DNA from 3 places in the Frankia sp. CeRuru1 genome. Region 1 is predicted to be linked to each of the others. Evidence: riboswitches for the same ligand, from Rfam matches in the RefSeq annotation. Region 1 holds a riboswitch; each other region holds the start of a gene.
The links. Region 1 has a riboswitch for cobalamin ahead of AC08OP_RS13655 (CoA-acylating methylmalonate-semialdehyde dehydrogenase). Riboswitches for the same ligand answer to the same signal wherever they lie in the genome.
Positions count from the first base shown of each region.

Region 1 (9,336 bases):
GCGAGCGCGCGGGCGACCAGGACCCGCTGGCGCTCGCCGTCGGACAGCTCGTCGGCCTCCCGGTTGGCCAGGTGCCCGGCGGCCACCGCGTCCAGCGCCCAGGTGACGACTTCCTGGTCATGGGCGCCCAGCGCGCCGGTCACGCCCGTGTGCGGATGCCGGCCGAGCGCTACCAGGTCACGTGCCGTGATCATTGCGAGGTCGATCCGGTCGGTGAGCACGGCAGCGACCCGCCGGGCCCGCTCCGCCGACGTCAGCGAACGCAGGTCCACGCCGTCGAGCAGGGCCGCGCCGGCGAGCGGCGGCTGGAGGCCGGCCAGGGTGCGCAGCAGCGTCGACTTGCCGGCGCCGTTCGGGCCGAGGAACACGGTCAGCTCGCCGCGCCGCGCGGCCGCCACCACCTCGGTGAGGATCGGGCGTTCGCGGCGGGCCAGCCGCGCCGTCCGCCCGAGACGGTATCCGACGGTGAGCGCGCGCAGCTCGAGACCGCCGCCGGCCTGCAGGCCGGCGCTCACCGCGGCCGCGCCGGCCGCCGCGCGGCCCGCCGGGTCACCCGCCCTCTCTCCCGCCATGTCGGCCGTCACGCCACGCCCGCCACCGAGGAGCGCGCGCGCAGCAGCACGGCGATGACGACCGGCGCGCCGACCAGCGACGTCACGACGTTGATCGGCAGGAGCAGGTCGGTGCCGGGCAGCTGGGCGACGATGGAGCAGGCCAGCGCGACGAGCGCCCCGGTCAGTGCGACGCCGGGCAGCAGCACCCGGTGGTCGGAGGTGGCGAGCAGCCGGCGCGCGATGTGCGGCACGGCGATCCCGAGGAACGCCACCGGGCCGCAGTACGCGGTCACCGCCCCGGCGAGCAGCGAGGAGCTGGCCAGGACGGCGGTGCGGACCCGGCGGACGCGCACGCCCATCGTGCTGGCGTAGCTCTCGCCGAGCAGCAGGGCGTTCAGGGGCTTGGCGCTCGCCAGCCCGACCGCGATCCCGGCCGCCGCCACCGGGACGAACACGGCCAGGTCGTCGGTGGAGGTGCCGGAGAAGCTGCCGAGCTGCCAGGTGAAGAACTGGATCGCGCGCTGCGGCGCGGTCCAGGCCAGCAGCAGCGACACGATCGAGCTGACCGCCGAGCTGAGCACCACGCCGATCACCAGGAGGGTGACGACGGAACGGACCCAGCGGGCCAGGGTGAGCACCGCGGCGAGCACGACCGCCGCGCCGCCGGCGGCCGCCGCCACCACCCCGAGGCGCCCGGCGCCGAGCGCGCCGGCGGCGAACGCCCCGCCGGTGCCGCCGACGCCGGCGACGACGATCGCGACGCCCAGGCTCGCGCCCGCGCTCACGCCGAGCGAGTACGGGTCGGCCAGCGGGTTGCGGAACAGGGTCTGCATCTGCAGGCCGGCGACGGCGAGCGCGGCGCCGGCCAGGGCCGCCGTCACCGCGCGCGGCAGCCGCACCTGCTCGATCACCACGGCCCACCGGGGGTCGTGCGGATCCGCCCCGGTCAGCACCCGCAGCACCTCGGGCAGCGGGACGTGCACCGAGCCGATCGCGAGGGCGAGGGCGAACAGCGCGGCGACGCCGGCCGCGAGCCCGCCGAGCCCCAGCGCGCGCCGGAGGCGCCGGCGCGCGGACGCCGGCGGCGCGGACGGCACGGTCAGCTCAGCTTCTTGTAGAAGACGAACGTGTGGCCGGGCACGAGCTCGGGGTGCAGGATCGCGACCAGGTCGGCGAGCACCAGGTCGGGCCGGGTCACGCCGCGCTCCCAGTAGTCGTTGCCGCCGCCGGGCCCGATGGCCAGGGTGTTCGTCCAGACCTGGCCGCCGGGCTGCGCCGCGGCGAGGGTGCCGTAGCGGGGGTCCTCGGCGACCGCGTCGCCGACCGTGTCCCACTCGCCGTCGGCCAGCCAGACCGGCGCGTCGCCGCCGTCGGCGAACACCGCCTCGAAGCTGAGTTCCAGGCTGCCGGTGTCGGTCTCGTCCTCCCACGGGTAGGTCGCGCCCGCGTCCGACAGCAGCTTGCCGACGTAGCTGCCGCCGGACGGCATGTACCAGGTGCCCTCGTACATCGAGCCGGGCAGCACCTTCACCGGGGTGACCCCGGCGGCGGTCGCCTTGTCCGCGATGGCGGAGTAGTCGGTCTGGATCTGGCCGAAGACCTTGGCGGCCTGCTCCTCGTCGCCGGTGAGCGCCGCCATCACCTTGATCCACTCGGCCCGGCCGAGCGGGTCGCCCTCCAGCCATTCGGCGTTGGCGACGACCGTCACGCCCGCCTTGCGGATCGTCGCGTACTCGGGCGAGTCCGTCCCGTCGGTCATCAGGACGTCGGGGGCGGCGCTGACCACCTTCTCCACGTCGATCTGGTAGTTCGGGGCGTACTCGACGACCTTGCCGGCGTCGATCTGCTCGCGCACCTCAGGGCTGGAGACCAGGCTGGCGCTGGAGACCCCGGTGAGGACGTCGACCGCGTCCAGGTCGACCAGCAGCGGTAGGTGGGTCGTCGACCCGGAGTAGAGGCTGGTGATCGGCACCTCGATCTGCGGGGCGGCGGCGAGGTCTCCGGTCAGCTCCGGTGCCGGCGCGCCGCAGCGCACCAGCACGTACGACTCCGGCTTGCCGTCCGGGTACGGCTCCTTGACCGTGAGTACCTGGTAGCTGTTGTGGTAGGTCAGCGTGACGTTCTTGGCCGCCTCGAACGTCGACTTCACCGGGAAGTAGTCGGTCTCGGCGTTGAACGACGTCACGCACCCGCGCGCGTCGAGGGCTGCGGAGCCACCGGCCTCGTCACCGTCGTCGTCCCCGCAGGCCGCCAGCGAGACCATCGCCAGCACGCCGGCCAGCACCGCAGCGACGGCGGTCCGGCGACGCGGCCGGCCGGGCCGGCGGCGTCGCGACGGCCGCGCGGGCGCGTCGGCAGCGGCTGCCGAAAGCGCGGGATCAGACTCAGCACAAGCAGGCACGCTCACGCGGACCGCCTCTCCAGCACCTCGTGGATGGGTCACTCGATGCCGTGGCCGGTCTCCTGGCTGACGGGTCGACGCCTCCAGGTCAGCCTTCCCAGGCGAACACGCCCAGTGACTTCCGCCGCACCGCGGACCAGACCCGAGACTTCCCGATCACAGTGGCGAGGGCCGCGCCGGCATCACACCGGCTTCCCGAACACCACGGCAACGCCACGCTACGCGACCGGAGCCCAACCGGGCAAGAGGCACAGATCGGCCATCGCCGCGACGACGAGCACACCGGCGGTCAGGACCGGCCCGAGCCGCCGGCGGTCCTTCCCGCCTCGGGCCAGCCCCCGCTCCGGCGGCCGGGCGGGCGGAGCCCGGGGACACGGCTGCCACGGATCGACGTCACACCGACACGGGCCGCGACTACTGGACATAGTATGGTGTCCTACTTTATGGTCCCCTACCAAGGTCCATGGTGTCAGGGAAGCCGGTGTGAATCCGGCGCGGTCCCGCCACTGTGACCGGGGAGCCGGACTCCCGTGATGCCACTGGCCGCGTGCCGGGAAGGCAGGAGTCCGCGCCGATCCGGGAGCCAGGATACCGGCCGTGGGCGACCGTGTACTTCCACGAGGATGGAGTCGGAACGCATGTCAGCCCTGCTTTTTCATGCCCCCTTCCGAGCCGCCCGGCGACATTTCGACTGATTCCCGGCGGCTTTCGCACTCCTTCTTTCTTCACATCCTTCTCCCGGCGCGCCGCGGCCGCCGGGGCGATGCAGGCTGCGCACTTTCGGAAGGTCAGGCGAAATTTCTCATGCGAGAACTCACGCATCACGTCGGCGGAAAGCCGGTCCCGGGCACCTCGGGTCGTTTCGGTGCCGTCTACGACCCGAGTACCGGGCGGGAGCAGGCGCGGGTACCACTGGCGTCGCGCGCAGAGGTGGCCGACGCCGTCGCGGCGGCGGCCGACGCCCAGCCCGGCTGGGCCCGGCTCAACCCCCAGCGCCGGGCCAGGGTGCTGGCGCGCTTCCTCGAACTGGTCCGGGCCGAGCAGGACTCGCTCGCCCGGCTGCTCGCCGCAGAGCACGGCAAGACGGTGGCCGACGCGCACGGCGACATCGAGCGCGGCCTGGAGGTGGTCGAGTTCGCCACCGGCATCCCGCACCTGCTCAAGGGCGAGTACTCGGACGCGGCCGGCACCGGCATCGACGTGTACTCGATGCGCCAGCCCCTCGGGGTCGTCGCCGGGATCACCCCGTTCAACTTCCCTGCGATGATCCCGCTCTGGAAGGCGGCACCGGCGCTGGCCTGCGGTAACGCATTCGTGCTCAAGCCGTCGGAGCGTGACCCCTCGGTGCCGCTGCGGCTGGCGGAGCTGTTCCTGGACGCCGGCCTGCCGCCGGGCGTGTTCAACGTCGTCAACGGCGACAAGGAGGCCGTGGACGCGCTGCTGACGGACCCCCGGGTCGAGGCGGTCGGCTTCGTCGGGTCGTCCGACATCGCCCAGTACGTCTACGCCACCGCCGCCGCGCACGGCAAGCGGGCGCAGTGCTTCGGCGGGGCGAAGAACCACATGGTCGTCATGCCGGACGCGGACCTCGACCACGCGGTGGAGTCCCTGGTCGGCGCCGGCTACGGGTCGGCTGGCGAGCGCTGCATGGCGATCTCGGTCGCCGTCCCGGTGGGCGAGGCGACGGCGGACGCCCTGGTCGAGCGGCTCGCCGCGCGGGTCACGGCGCTGCGGATCGGGCCGGCGCTGGACGACGCCACCGAGATCGGCCCGCTGGTCACCCCCGCGGCCGTGGCCCGGGTCCGCGACTACCTCAGCTCCGGCGTCGAGGAGGGCGCGAGCCTGGTCGTCGACGGCAGCGGCAACCCGCTCGCGGGCACCGAGCACGAGCAGGGCTTCTACCTCGGCGCGTCGCTGTTCGACCACGTCACCCCGGCGATGCGGATCTACCGGGAGGAGATCTTCGGCCCGGTGCTCTCGGTCGTGCGCGCCGCCGACTACGAGGAGGCGCTGCGGCTGCCGAACGAGCACGAGTACGGCAACGGCGTGGCGATCTTCACCAGGGATGGGGACACCGCCCGGGACTTCACCCACCGGGTGAACACCGGAATGGTCGGCGTGAACGTGCCCATCCCGGTGCCCATCGCATACCACACGTTCGGCGGCTGGAAGCGTTCCGGATTCGGCGACCTGAACCAGCACGGGCCGGACTCGATCCGTTTCTACACGAAGACGAAGACCGTCACCTCCCGCTGGCCCAGCGCCCGGGTCCGGGAACAGGCCAGCTTCGTCATCCCCACGATGAAGTGACGGCGACCGGTGGAGACGCTGTCACCTGAGCGGCGCGCGCTCCGCGAGACCGCCGGCGATTTCGCCGACGAGTTCCTCGCGCCGAACGCCGTCAAATGGGACCAGACCCAGCATTTCCCGGTGGACGTGCTGCGCCGGGCCGGCGAGATCGGCATGGGCGGGATCTGCGTCGCCGAGGACGTCGGCGGCTCCGGGCTGGGCCGCCTCGACGTGGTCCTCATCTTCGAGGAGCTGGCCGCCGGCTGCCCGTCGATCGCCGCGTACATCTCCATCCACAACATGGTCGCCTGGCTGATCGACCAGTACGGCGACGACGAGCTGCGCGCCCGGGTTCTGCCGGAGATGTGCGCGATGGCCCGGCTCGGCAGCTACTGCCTGACCGAGCCGTCGGCCGGCTCGGACGCGGCGGCGATCACCACCCGGGCCAGCCGCGACGGTGACGACTACCTGCTCGACGGCGTCAAGCAGTTCATCTCCGGCGCCGGCGTCTCCGACGTCTACGTCGTGTTCGCGCGGACCGGTGCGAGCGGACCCGCCGGCATCTCAGCGTTCGTCGTCGAGCGCGGCACCCCCGGCCTGTCGTTCGGCCCGGACGAAGGCAAGATGGGCTGGAAGGCACAGCCCACCCGCCAGGTCATGCTCGACGGCGTCCGGGTGCCGGCGGGCAACCGCCTCGGCCCCGAAGGGGCGGGCTTCCCGGCGGCGATGCGGGCGCTCGACGGCGGCCGGCTCAACATCGCCGCCTGCTCGCTGGGCGGCGCCCGGTCGGCGCTCGACCGCACCGTGCGCTACCTGGGGGAACGCCACGCGTTCGGGGCGCCGCTGGCCGACGCGCAGGCGCTGCGGTTCCGGCTCGCCGACATGGGCACTGAGGTGGCCGCGTCCCGCGCCCTGCTCTGGCAGGCCGCGGACGCGCTCGACCGCGGCGACCCGGCCGCCACCCAGCTGTGCGCGATGGCCAAGCGCTTCGTCACCGACGCCGGCTTCACCGTCGCGAACGAGGCCCTGCAACTGCACGGGGGCTACGGATACCTCACCGAGTTCGGTTTGGAGAAGATCGTGCGAGACCTGCGGGTGCACCAGATCCTCGAGGGCACCAACGAGATCATGCGGGTGATCGTGTCCCGCGCGCTGCTGGCGGACGCCCGATGACCGCTGGCGCGCTGGCCGAGGGCACCGACGAGGTGATCCGCCGGGTCGACGGCCCCGTCGGCCGGCTCACCCTCGACCGGCCCAAGGCCATCAACGCGCTGACCCACGCCATGGTGCTCGCGATGACCGAGGCGCTCGCCGACTGGGCCACCGACGACTCGATCACCTGCGTGCTCGTCGACGGCGCCGGCGAGCGCGGGCTGTGCGCCGGCGGCGACATCCGCTCGATCTACCACGACGCCCGGTCGGGCAGCACCGGGTCCGTCGACTTCTGGGCCGACGAGTACCGGCTGAACGCCTTCGTCGCCCGCTACCCGAAGCCCTACGTCGTGCTGATGGACGGCCTGGTGATGGGCGGCGGCGTCGGGATCTCCGCGCACGGCTCGGTCCGCGTCGTCACCGAGCGCTCCAGGATCGGCATGCCGGAGACCGGCATCGGGTTCGTGCCCGACGTCGGCGGCACCTGGCTGCTGTCCCGGATGCCCGGCCAGACGGGCACCCACGCCGCGCTCACCGCCGGCACCCTGTCCGCCGCCGACGCGATCACCGGCGGGCTCGCCGACCATCTCGTCCCCGCCGAGAGGCTGCCGGAGCTCGTCGGCCTCCTGGCCGCCGGCACGCCGCCGGTGAAGGCGGTCGAGACGCTGGCCGTCCCCGCCGGCCCGGGGCCCCTCGCGGCCGCGCAGGAGTGGATCGACTCCTGCTACGCCGCGGACACGGTCGAGGCGATCCTCGAGCGGCTGCGCGCGCACGGCGACCCGGCGGCCGCCGCCGCTGCCGACGCGATCGCGGCGAAGTCCCCGACGGCGCTCACCGTCACCCTCGCCGCGCTGCGCCGCGCCGCAGCCCTCCCGGATCTGGCCGCGGCGCTCGTCCAGGAGTTCCGGATCTCCGCCGCCTGCCTGCGCCACCACGACTTGGCCGAGGGGATCCGCGCCCAGATCATCGACAAGGACCGCTCCCCGCGCTGGGCGCCCAGCACACTCGCCGACGTCGACGACGCCCTCGTCGCCGAGTTCTTCACCACGCCGGCCGGCGGCGACCTCGATCTCGACCTCGCCCGGGGCCTCGCCCGCGCCCGCCGGCGGGTGATCCGATGACCGGCCAGGCCGCCGCCGACGCGGCGGGGCGGCGGGTTGCCTTCCTCGGGCTCGGGAACATGGGCGGCCCGATGGCGGCCAACCTGGCCCGGGCCGGCGCCCAGGTCGCCGGGTACGACCCGGTGCCGGCCGCGGCGGGCCGGGCCGCCGCGGCCGGGGTGTCCGTCGCGGCCGACCCGGCGGGCGCCGTCGCCGACGCGGACACGGTCATCACCATGCTCCCGTCCGGCCGCCACCTGCTCGACTGCTACACGGCGATCCTGCCGAAGGCCCGTTCCGGCACCCTGTTCGTCGACTGCTCGACGGTCGGCGTCGCCGACGCACGGGCCGCGGCCGCCGCCGCGCTCGCCGCCGGCCACCGCGCCTGCGACAGCCCCGTGTCCGGCGGGGTCGCCGGCGCCGAGGCCGCCACGCTGACCTTCATGCTCGGCGGCGACGAGGCGACGGTCACCGACGCCTCCTCTGTGCTCGCCGCGATGGGCCGGCGGATCATCCACTGCGGCGGCTCCGGCGCCGGCCAGGCCGCCAAGATCTGCAACAACATGCTGCTGGGCATCACGATGATCGGCGTCAGCGAGGCGTTCGTCCTCGGCCGCGCCCTCGGCCTGACCGACCAGGCGTTCTTCGACGTCGCGTCGGTGTCCTCCGGGCAGTGCTGGGCGCTGACCTCGAACTGCCCGGTGCCCGGCCCGGTGCCGGCGAGCCCGGCAAACCGCGGTTACCAGGGCGGGTTCGCCGCCGGCCTGATGCTCAAGGACCTCGGCCTCGCCACCGCCGCCGCCACCGAGACCGGGGTCGACGCGGAGCTCGGCCGCCGCGCCGCCAGCATCTACGCCGCATTCGTCGACCAGGACGGCCCGGGACGCGACTTCTCCGCCGTCATCACCGCCCTCACCAGCGCCGCCCACGACCAGACCGTGGCCGAGGAGACCCGATGACCACCCCCGAGACCATCGTCGTCAGCCGCCCCGCCGCCGGCGTCGCGCTGATCACGCTCAACCGGCCGAAGGCCCTGAACGCGCTGAACAGCCAGGTGATGACCGAGCTGACCGCCGCGGCCGCCGAGCTGGACGGCGACGCCTCGGTCGGCGCGATCGTGCTGACCGGCTCCGCGCGGGCGTTCGCCGCCGGCGCGGACATCAAGGAGATGGCCGACCAGTCGTTCAGCGACGTCTACGGCCGTAACTGGTTCGCCGGCTGGGACGCGCTCACCCGGGTCCGCAAGCCGCTGGTCGCGGCCGTCGCGGGCTACGCCCTGGGCGGCGGCTGCGAGCTGGCGATGATGTGCGACGTCCTGCTGGCCGCCGACACGGCCCGCTTCGGCCAGCCGGAGATCACCCTCGGGGTGATCCCCGGCATGGGGGGCTCGCAGCGGCTCACCCGCGCCATCGGCAAGGCCAAGGCGATGGAACTGTGCCTGACCGGCCGGATGATGGACGCGCAGGAAGCCGACCGCGCCGGCCTCGTCTCCCGCATCGTCCCGGCCGACACCCTGCTGGACGAGGCCATCGCCGTGGCCACGACGATCGCGGGCATGTCCACGCCCGCGGCCATGATGGTCAAGGAGGCGGTCAACCGCGCCTTCGAGACGCCGTTGGCCGAGGGCATCCTGTTCGAGCGGCGCCTGTTCCACTCGACCTTCGCCACCGCCGACCAGAAGGAGGGCATGGCGGCCTTCGTCGAGAAGCGCGCCCCGAAGTTCCGCGACGCCTGACCACCCGCCGAGCCTTCCTCGCCCGCGCCGCAGGCGGGACGACCTCATCCGTGGGAACGCGGCTCAATCCCTGGCGGTCGGCGTGCCCGGGTGCGGGCGAGCAGC
Region 1 is NZ_CDWWEW010000170.1:465-9,800, forward strand. Features, by position in the region: partial or broken gene AC08OP_RS13640 (ABC transporter ATP-binding protein) at 1-572, opposite strand, end outside; gene AC08OP_RS13645 (FecCD family ABC transporter permease) at 581-1,651, opposite strand; gene AC08OP_RS13650 (ABC transporter substrate-binding protein) at 1,654-2,961, opposite strand; cobalamin riboswitch at 2,991-3,177, opposite strand; cobalamin riboswitch at 3,383-3,569, shown strand; gene AC08OP_RS13655 (CoA-acylating methylmalonate-semialdehyde dehydrogenase) at 3,760-5,265, shown strand; gene AC08OP_RS13660 (acyl-CoA dehydrogenase family protein) at 5,275-6,417, shown strand; gene AC08OP_RS13665 (enoyl-CoA hydratase/isomerase family protein) at 6,414-7,517, shown strand; gene mmsB (3-hydroxyisobutyrate dehydrogenase) at 7,514-8,455, shown strand; gene AC08OP_RS13675 (enoyl-CoA hydratase) at 8,452-9,231, shown strand; partial or broken gene AC08OP_RS13680 (PepSY domain-containing protein) at 9,276-9,336, opposite strand, start outside.

Region 2 (5,137 bases), on a different contig from region 1:
CGCAACCCGCGCCGACGACCGATGCCGAGGCGCTGGCCTGCTCTCTGGAGAACCCCGAGACCTGCGAGGCGTGCCAGTGACGACGACTGTCCCGCCCCAGCAGGTTCCCGCGCAGTCCGGCTCAGCGGTGGACGGGCCGCGACACCGGTCGCTGCTGCTCGACCCGGGCATGAGCCTCACCCTGCGGCCCATGCGCTACCCGGAGTTCTACGACCGCTACCGGGCGGCGATCCGCAACACCTGGACCGTGGAGGAGGTTGACCTGCACACCGACCTCGCCGACCTGCACCGTCTCAGGTCGGCCGAGCGGCATCTGGTCAACCGCCTCGTCGCGTTCTTCGCGACCGGCGACACGATCGTCGCCAACAACCTCGTGCTCAACCTCTACCGGCACCTGAACGCCCCGGAGGCGCGGCTCTACCTGTCCCGCCAACTGTTCGAGGAGGCCGTGCACGTCCAGTTCTACCTGACCCTGCTCGACACCTACCTGCCCGATCCGGACGAGCGGGCCCGCGCGTTCGCCGCCATCGAGAACATCCCGTCGATCCGCGCCAAGGCAGCGTTCTGCTTCCGCTGGATCGACTCCCTCGGCCGCCTCGACCGGCTGCGCACCCGCGCCGACCGGCGGGCCTTCCTGCTCAACCTGATCTGCTTCGCCACCTGCATCGAAGGGCTGTTCTTCTACGGCGCCTTCGCCTACGTCTACTTCCTGCGCTCCCGCGGCCTGCTGCACGGGCTCGCCTCCGGCACCAACTGGGTGTTCCGCGACGAGTCCATGCACATGGGGTTCGCCCTCGACGTGATCCGCACCGTCCGCGCCGAGGAACCCGACCTCGTCGACGCCGACTTCGAGGCCGCGGTGCGGGACATGCTCGCCGAGGCGGTCGACGCTGAAACCGTGTTCGCCGAGGACCTCCTGACCGGTGGGGTCGCCGGGATGACCGTCGCTGACATGCGCACCTACCTGGAGTACGTCGCCGACCGCCGGCTCGGTCAGCTCGGGTTCGCGCCCATGTTCGGGTCGGCCAACCCGTTCTCGTTCCTCGACCTGCAGGACGTGCAGGAGCTGTCGAACTTCTTCGAACGCCGGGTGTCGTCCTACCAGGTCGCCGTGGAGGGTTCGGTCTCCTTCGACGAGGACTTCTGACCGGTCCCGACGGTTTTCGGGAGGCTCGGGTTCCGCGCCCGGGCCTCCCGGCCATTCGACGCCGGCGTGACGGGACCGGTGAGGCGGCCTTGTCGGCGATGTGGGCCGCGCGTAGCCTGAACCGGCCGTGGTGTTCGGGAAGCCGGTGTGACGCCGGCGCGGCCCTCGCCACTGTGTTCGGGAGTCTCCGGCCGTATCCGCGTCCGCGCGGAGGTCACTGGGCTGCTTGTCGGCCTGGGAAGGCCGGTCCGGAGACGCTGTACCCGTCAGCCAGGAGACCGGCCACGGCACCGAGTGACGCTTCCACGAGGTGCTGGAGGACGATCAGCGTGAGCATGCCCGCCTGCCGGCCGGCCACCCCTGGCCGGCCCGTGTACGGCCGCGCCCAGCGTCGACCGGTCAAGGCCGCGCCCGTCCACCGCCCGTCCACGACGGTGAGAACAGGTGCCGACCATGACAGACACTGAGCTGCGCGCCGAGGTGACGACCGTGCCCAGGCAGCGGAGGTCCCCCCTTGCGGCCCGCCCCGCGACGATGAGCGAGTTCCTGTCGACCGGAACGACCTCCTACTCGTTCGAGTTCTTCCCGCCGAAGACGCCCGACGGTGAGCGGGCGCTGTGGACCGCGCTACGCGAGATCGAGGCGCTGCGGCCATCGTTCGTGTCCGTCACCTACGGCGCCGGCGGGTCGACCCGCGAGGGCACGATGCGCATCTGCGAACGGATCGCCACCGAGACGTCACTGACGCCGATCGTGCATCTCACCGCGGTCAACCACGCCCGGGCGGAGCTGCGCCGGATCGTCGGCACGGTCGCCGGTACCGGCGTCCGCAACATCCTGGCGCTGCGCGGCGACCCGCCGGGCGACCCGCTCGGCGAGTGGGTACGCCATCCCAACGGCTTCGAGCACGCGGACGAGCTGGTCACCTTCGTCCGCGGGCTCGGGAACTTCTGCGTCGGCGTCGCGGCGTTCCCGGACAAGCACCCACGCGCCGCCGACCTCGACAGCGACGCCCGCGCCCTGGCCGGCAAGTTCCGCGCCGGGGCCAGCTACGCCATCACCCAGTTCTTCTTCGACGCCGACGCCTACCTCCGGCTGGTCGAGCGGGTCGGCCGGCTGGGCTGCGACGCGCCGATCGTGCCCGGGGTGATGCCGGTGACGAACGTCGCGCAGATCACCCGGATGGCCCAGCTGTCCGGCGCCGCTTTCCCGCCAGCGCTGGCCCGCCGCCTGGAGGCGGTCGCCGACGACCCGGCGGCCGTGCGCCCGGCCTGCACTTCATCACCCTCAACCGCTCCTCGGCGACCCGGGAGGTCTACCGCAACCTCGTCGGCTCAGCTCCCCAGCCGGCGGGCTGAGCGCGACGGCTGTCACGACGAGGCGGGACCAGTCGAGCCGGGTCGCCGGCCAACGCCGGAGACCCGGCGCGAGACGGCGAGCCGGCTGCCAGATCAGGGCTGGATGACGAGCAGGAGCTCGCCGACTTCGACGGAGTCGCCGGTACTGCGGGCGAGTTCGGTGATGGTTCCGGCGGTGGGGCTGGTGACGGCGGCTTCCATCTTCATGGCCTCGACGACGGCCAGCTTGGCGCCCTTCTCGATGGTGTCGCCGACCTTGACCGCGAAGGTGACGATGCCGGGGAGGCTCGCGCCGATATGGCCGGAGTTGGTGGGGTCGGCGCGGCGGGCGGTGGCGGACGCCGAGCTGATGGACTCGTCGCGGACCCGGACGGGGCGGGGCTGGCCGTTGACCCGCAGGTAGAGGGTGCGGATACCGGCGCGGTCGGGATCGCTGATGGTTTCGAGCTCGACGATGATCTCGGCGCCGGGTTCGAGGAAGACGCTGACCGGCTCGCCGGGCAGCAGGCCGTAGAGGAAGGCCTCCGTGGGAATGACCGAGCTGTCGCCGTACTGCTCGACGGCCTTCTCGTAGTCGCGCCACGGGCCGGGGAACAGCAGCCGCGACAGGGTGGCGCGCCGGGCGTCGCCGGCGAGGTAGCCGAGCACACTGGCCGGCAGGTCGTACTTCTCCGGCTCGGTCCGTAGCGTGGCGGGGTCGATGTTCCCGGAGGCGATGAACAGCGCGAGGTCGCCGACGACCTTGCTGGTCGGCGTCACCTTGATTGGCTTGCCGAGCAGCTCGTTGGCGATCGCGTAGCACTCGGTGACCTCGGACCAGCGGTCGCCGAGCCCGAGCGCGATGGCCTGCTGGCGCAGGTTCGTCAGCTGGCCGCCCGGAATCTCGTGCCGGTAGACGGCGCCGGTCGGCGCCCGCAGGCCCGCCTCGAACGGGGCGTACAGGTCGCGGACCGCCTCCCAGTAGGCCTCCAGCGCGGACAGCGCCGCGAGCGGGATGCCGGTTGCGCGGTCGGTGTGGTCGGTCGCGGCGACGAGCGCGGACATGTTCGGCTGGCTCGTGCCGCCGGACATGGGGGCCGCGGCGGCGTCCACCGCGTCGACGCCTGCGTTCGCGGCGGCGAGCAGGGTCGCGAGCTGGCCGCCGGCCGTGTCGTGGGTGTGCAGGTGCACCGGGGTGTCGAAGCGCTCCCGCAGTGCCGTGACCAGCCGCGTCGCCGCCGGCGGGCGCAGCAGCCCGGCCATGTCCTTGATCGCCAGCACGTGTGAGCCGGCCTCGACGAGCCGCTCCGCGAGGCGCGGGTAGTAGTCGAGGGTGTAGATCCGCTCGGCGGGGTCGGTGAGGTCGCCCGTGTAGCAGAGCGTGCCCTCCGCGATCGCGTCCGTCTCGCCCGTGACCGCCTGGAGGGCGGGGCGCATCTGCTCGATGTCGTTGAGGGCGTCGAAGATCCGGAACAGGTCGATCCCGGTGCTCGCCGCCGCGACGACGAACGCGCGCACCACGTCGTCCGGGTAGGGCGTGTAGCCGACCGCGTTGCGGCCACGCAGCGGCATCTGCAGGCACAGGTTCGGCGCCGCTTCCCGCGGCGCGGCGAGCCGCTCCCACGGGTCCTCGGCCAGGAACCGCAGGGCCACGTCGTAGGTCGCGCCGCCCCAGCACTCGAGGCTGAGCAGGTTCGGCGTGAGCCGGGCGAACGCGGGCGCGGCGGCCAGGATGTCGAAGCTGCGCAGCCGGGTCGCCAGCAGCGACTGGTGGGCGTCGCGCAGCGTCGTGTCCGTGACCGCCAGCGCGGTCTGGGCACGCAGCCGGGCCGCCCATCCGGCCGGGCCGGCCTCGGCGAGCAGCTGGCGGGAGCCGGCCACCGGCGCGCCGGCGGCGTCCAGCGGCGGCAGCATCCGGCGCGGGTCGGTGAACGCCACCCCGGCCGGGCGCCGGTGGCCGTTGACGGTGACATGGGCGAGCCGGGCCAGGAACTCGATGTTCGTCCGCACGCCGCGGACCCGGAACTCCCGCAGCGCCCGGCGGGCCCGCCGGGACGCCTTCTCCAGGGTCGCGCCCCGGCACGTCAGCTTCACCAGCAGCGAGTCGAAGTACGGGCTGACCTCGGCACCGGCGTAGGTCGCCCCGTCCAGGCGCACCCCCGGCCCGCCCGGCGACTGGTAGTACGAGATCGTCCCGGTGTCCGGCCGGAAGTCCGACGCCGGGTCCTCCGTCGTCACTCGGCACTGGATCGCCACCCCACGGATGGAGATGCTCTCCCGGCTCAGGTTCAGGTCGGCCAGTGTCTCCCCGGCGGCGATCCGCAACTGCGCGCCCACCAGGTCCACCCCGGTGACCTCCTCGGTCACCGTGTGCTCCACCTGGATACGAGGGTTCATCTCCATGAACGTGAACCGGCCATCCGCGCCGACCAGGAACTCGACCGTGCCCGCGTTCACATAGCCGACGTGGCGGGCGAAGCTCACCGCCGCCGCGCACAGCCCATCGCGTACCGCCGGGTCCAGCGCCGGCGCCGGCGCGATCTCCACGACCTTCTGGTGCCGCCGCTGCACCGAACAGTCCCGCTCGAACAGGTGCACGACGTCGCCCTCGCCGTCGGCGAGCACCTGCACTTCAATGTGCCGCGGCCCCTGG
Region 2 is NZ_CDWWEW010000110.1:6,112-11,248, forward strand. Features, by position in the region: gene AC08OP_RS10495 (ribonucleoside-diphosphate reductase subunit alpha) at 1-80, shown strand, start outside; gene AC08OP_RS10500 (ribonucleotide-diphosphate reductase subunit beta) at 77-1,147, shown strand; cobalamin riboswitch at 1,259-1,448, shown strand; partial or broken gene AC08OP_RS10505 (methylenetetrahydrofolate reductase) at 1,682-2,505, shown strand; partial or broken gene AC08OP_RS10510 (ATP-binding protein) at 2,599-5,137, opposite strand, start outside.
Region 2: it holds a riboswitch for cobalamin, as region 1 does, so the genes downstream of both, AC08OP_RS10505 (methylenetetrahydrofolate reductase) here and AC08OP_RS13655 (CoA-acylating methylmalonate-semialdehyde dehydrogenase) in region 1, are expected to answer to the same signal.

Region 3 (5,252 bases), on a different contig from region 1:
GTTGTTCGTGAACGGCACGGCGAGGTCGACGACGAAGCGCAGGATCATGTCCTCGTGGCGGCGCATCCGTCCGATCAGGGTGCGGGCGGCGCGGGCCAGGGGGCTGCGCCGGCCGGCGTTGTCGGCCTCGCCGCGGGCGAGGCCGAGGTAGTGGTTGCGGATCCGGGCGACGGTCTCGGGGTCGAGGGCCGCCTGGCCGGCCTGGTGGGCGGCGCGGGCGGCCTGGTGGGCGTCGAGCAGGGTGGTGGCCATCGCGTCGGCGGCCGTCGGGGTCGCCGTCGTGGATGGCGCGCAGGTCACGCAGGGTGTGGGCACCGCACCAGGCGTGCAGCGCGCCGGTCAGGTGGGTGTAGCCGGCGTAGCCGTCGCGCATCAGGACACCGGTGAAGGCGGGCCAGACGCCGCCGGCGTCGATCGTCGCGGCGGTGCGGTCCCCGGTGTGCATCACGGTGAGGTACTCGGTGCAGGCGACGTGCACGTAGCGCAGCCCACCCGCGGCGCGGGCGGTCGTCTCGTCGGCGTGCGCGACCGGCGCGGCGGCGATCAGCGCCCGCACGTGCGGCAGGAACGTGGTCTCGAGCAGGCGGGCGGCCCGGCCCCGCACCGAGGCGACCCAGCCGACGGAGACGGCGGCGCCGAGCAGGGTAGCCAGGACCGCGCCGGCCCGGCGGACCGGCAGGTGGTGCGCGCACACCAGCCACGCCGCCCGCCCGAGCAGCCGCGGGCCCCAGACGAGTCGGCCGGTCAGTGGCACCGGCGGCTGCCCGGGGGTCGTCGCCGCGCAGCACGGGCAGGTCCGCGCCACGACCCGGTACTCGGTCACGGGCGGCCGGGGCGGGGCCGGCGGGGTGTCGAACACCTGGTGGCGCCTCGTGGCGAACACCGGCGCCCCGGCCAGCGAGCCGCCACAGCCCCCGCAGGACGGCGGGTCGATCGTGAACGTCTCGTCCGGGTCGTCGACCATCATCCGGGTCTGGCCGGGCGCACCGCGCTGCTTGCCCCTCGGCCGGCCCGACGACGTCCGCGCCGGCGCCTTCGTGTACGGGTCGTCCGACGACGGGGGCCGCGACGAGTTCGAACTGTCCCTGCCCGCCTGACACTCCAGCTCGGCAACCCGCCCGGCCAGCTGCTCGATCAGTTCGGTGGCCGCCGCGAGCTGCTCAGCCATCCCCGCGATCTGCCTGCCCTGGGCCGCGATCGTGGCGTCCCGGTCCGCGAGCAGGCGCACGAGCTCCTCGTACGTCGGCCGGCCACCAGACTCCACACCCGCGACGCCAGCGGATCACCACCCACCGCCAGGCGATCACACGAACGATCACCACACAAGATCCGGAAGACACCCGCCCAACCGAGCTGAACAGCGACCGCTTTCAGCCGTTGGCGGTCAGTGGCCTGTCGCCCATGCACTACGTCCTCGACGTCGCCGGCGCCGCCGTTCTGGCGCACGAGGACGGTCTGGACCCGAAGAAGATCGGCTACCAGCATGACCGGGCTATGGGGATCGCCCATTCGTTGCACCTGGCGCATCGGGTGGCGGTCAACGGGATGTCCACCCGGCTGGTTCACCACGCCCGCCAGCCCGAGGCCGCGGGCCGGCTGGTGGCCTGGTGGTCGGAGGAACGCTGCGCCCGCTCGTTCGGGGACATCGTGCGGCCCGACGCCTATGGCCGGTGGGCGCAGGGCCGCGCCCAGGTCGAGTGGTTCCTCGAGCTGGACTTCGGTACCGAAGCGCTCCGGCGCCTCACCTACAAGATCGACGCCTACGATCGGCTCGCGAAGGCGACCCGTAGCCACACGCCGGTCCTGATCTGGACGACGACCCTGCGCCGCGAAGCCCGCCTCCGCGAGGTCCTCGCGGAGGCGCTGCGCAACCTGGACGACCCAGTACGGGTGCCGGTCGCGACGACGGCCGCGGACCTCGCCGAACCCGACCAGCACCTCGACGCCACCCTGACCCGCTGGCTGCCCCTGACCCGGGCCGGTACCGGTCGCCTCAGCCTGGGCCAGCTGGTCAGCCTCTGGCCTAACTCCGCCAAGCCCTTGACCGACAGCTCCCCAGCCGACAGTGACCTCGGCCGTCCGAGACGACTCCACCCACCCCAGCCGATGCCACCCGCGGGGCCTGATCACCAGCAGCTCGCGGCCTAACCGCAGCCCCGCATGGCCCCGAGGGGTCCTGCTACCCGGGTACCGCGCCCGGTGGCAGGACCCCTCGGCTTGAACGGGCATGGCTGCCGCGACCGGCGGGTCGGTTGAGGCGGGTCTCCGCCCGCCGGGTGCTGCGGCGAGACCGCCGCCGCGTTGGACCGCGCTGGGCAGGCTGGCCCCGTCGGCGCGGGCGAGGATGCCGGCGACCAGGCCGACGATGATGGAGATCGTCGTGCCGAGGGCGACGACGAGTGCCCGGGTGAGGGCTGGGTTGGCGGTCACGTCTGCTCCAGTTCACACGCCCCGCTCCCCTGGCTGACGAGACGCTGAACGGACGCAGCGTGAAACAACCCTGCTCGATCCCCGGGGTTGCCGCAGCCCGATGGCCCATAGGCGCGTGCTGTGGCTTCGGCCCGGAGCGGCCAGGGGAGGACGCGCCGGACATGGGAAGCCCGAGTTCGGTGACTGGCAATATTGGCAGCCGCCGCGGCGATCAGTCTACCGGCTCCGGTCCGGCACGGGGTGGGCGCCGTGGCCCGCGATCATGACTGTCCTCAGTCAGGTGGCATGGATGATCGCCAGCGACTTGTGCGGCTCGTGTCGTTTGTGGCGTGGGCCGGTGAGCCCGGTTCGAACATGTGCGGCCTGCGGTTCGCCAGCACCGAGGACGAGCAGCCATGGGGCCTGTCCTGGCGCGGCGTGGGCCGTGGGTCTCGAACGGGGCGAGGTCCTGCCCAAGCCCGAAGGCGATGAGGTCCGGGCCGTGCTGTGGCGGCTGAGGTTCTGGTTCACGGTGGCGGTACAGGACGCTCGGCAAGTTCCGCTCGGAGATACCCCGGACGGCGAGGTGTCGGGCGCGACACAACATGTGGGTTATTTGCAGTCGTGTGATTCTTATATGTAGCGTGTGCCGCGCACTGGTTCGGCCGCCCTGCCCTGGGCCGGTCGTCGTAAGAGGGAACCCGGTGGGAGTCCGGGGCTGCCCCGCAGCGGTGAGTGGGAACGACCGCCGTCAGGAGCACTGGGCGCTATGGCGCCTGGGAAGCGACGGTCAGTAGGTTCACCGGCGTCACGACGCGCCGGTGGGTGCCCGCGAGTCCGAAGACCTGCCAGCGTGCCGCGCGCGACATGCGCGTGGCGGTCCGACGGCCCCGAGGGAGGGCCGGGATCGCCGTGCCGGGCTTGGACCGGGCACGGGCAGCTCGCCGGTCGCCAGAGGGCCTCGGCGTGGCGGGTGGTGATCGTTCGGCCACCGAGCCACGCGCCGTCGCCGTCGGTCGTCGATGCCCGGGTCCGTCGCCATTCGGGCCGGCGCGCCTACCTCCTCCTTGCTCGCCGTCGGTGCCAGCCGTCCGACGACCTGTGCGAGGAGTGCCGTTGACCGTCACCGAACCTTCCCCCGTTGTCCCGCGGGCCGCCGGTATGTCCGGGTCTGGTGGCCGCACGATGCGCGTCCGTCATCGTGACGGCGCGTTGGAGCCCGTGGACGTGACGAGGATCGTCGCCGCGGTCGCGCGGTGGGCGGACGACCTGGATCAGGTGGATCCGTTGCGGGTCGCGACCCGGACGATTGGCGGGCTCTACGACGGCGCGACGACCGAGGAGCTCGACCGGTTGTCGGTGCAGACCGCCGCCGATCTGATCGGTGAGGAGCCGCAGTACTCCCGGCTGGCCGCCCGGCTGCTGGTCGCGCTGATCGCCGACGAGGTCGCCGGTCAGGGGATCGGCTCGTTCAGCTCGGGCATCGCGCGGGGCCACGAGCTGGGTCTGATCGGGGCGGGCACGGCCGAGTTCGTCGCCCGGCACGCTGGCGAGCTCGACGCGCTCGTCGACCCGGCTGGCGACCTCGGGTTCGAGTTCTTCGGGATGCGGACGGTGCACGACCGCTACCTGCTGCGCCATCCGCGCACCCGGCTGGTGGTGGAGACGCCGCAGCACTGGCTGCTGCGGGTCGCCTGCGGGCTGGCGCACGACGTCGCCGAGGCGGCGGAGCTGTACCGGCTGATGGCGTCGCTGGCCTACCTGCCGAGTTCGCCAACGTTGTTCAACTCCGGGACGGCGCACTCGCAGATGTCGAGCTGCTACCTGGTCGACTCGCCGCGCGACGAGCTGGAGTCGATCTACGAGCGGTACGGCCAGGTCGCCCGGCTGTCGAAGTTCGCCGGCGGCATCGGCATCGGTTTCTCCCGGGTGCGCTCGCGGGGCGCGCTGATCCGCGGCACGAACGGCCGGTCGAACGGCATCGTGCCTTTCCTGCGGACCCTCGACGCCTCGGTCGCGGCGGTCAACCAGGGTGGGCGGCGCAAGGGCGCGGCCTGTGTGTACCTGGAGACGTGGCATCCCGACATCGAGGAGTTCCTCGAGCTGCGGGACAACACCGGTGAGGACGCCCGGCGCACCCACAACCTGAATCTGGCGCACTGGATCCCGGACGAGTTCATGCGCCGGGTGCAGGCCGACGGGGTGTGGTCGCTGATGGATCCGGACGCGGTGCCGGAGCTGCCCGACCTGTGGGGTGAGGAGTTCGACCTGGCCTACCGGGCCGCCGAGGCCGCCGGCCGCTATGTCCGCCAGCTGCCCGCCCGTGATCTGTACGCGCGGATGATGCGGACGCTGGCGCAGACCGGCAACGGCTGGATGACGTTCAAGGACGCCGCGAACCGGACCGGCAACCAGACCGCCGAGCTGGGCAACGTCATCCACCTGTCGAACCTGTGCACCGAGATCCTCGAAGTCTCCAGCGATGACGAGATCGCGGTGTGCAACCTCGGCTCGGTCAACCTCGCCCGCCACCTCCTGCCCGCAGACCCGGCCGCCGACGCGGACGGCGACGGGGATCCAGCGGCGCGGGTTGATTGGGCGGCGCTGCGCGCGACCGTGCGCACGGCGGTGACCTTCCTCGACCGGGTGATCGACATCAACTACTACCCGACACCCGAGGCCGCGGCGAGCAACCCCCGGTGGCGGCCGGTCGGCCTCGGCGTGATGGGCCTTCAGGATGTGTTCTTTGCGCTGCGGCTGCCGTTCGACTCCCCGGCCGCCTGTGAGCTGTCGACCCGACTTGCCGAGGAGATCGCGCTCACCGCGCTGGAGCGGTCCACTGA
Region 3 is NZ_CDWWEW010000110.1:168-5,419, forward strand. Features, by position in the region: partial or broken gene tnpC (IS66 family transposase) at 1-1,228, opposite strand, end outside; gene AC08OP_RS10490 (replication-relaxation family protein) at 1,378-2,148, shown strand; cobalamin riboswitch at 3,050-3,276, shown strand; gene AC08OP_RS10495 (ribonucleoside-diphosphate reductase subunit alpha) at 3,595-5,252, shown strand, end outside.
Region 3: it holds a riboswitch for cobalamin, as region 1 does, so the genes downstream of both, AC08OP_RS10495 (ribonucleoside-diphosphate reductase subunit alpha) here and AC08OP_RS13655 (CoA-acylating methylmalonate-semialdehyde dehydrogenase) in region 1, are expected to answer to the same signal.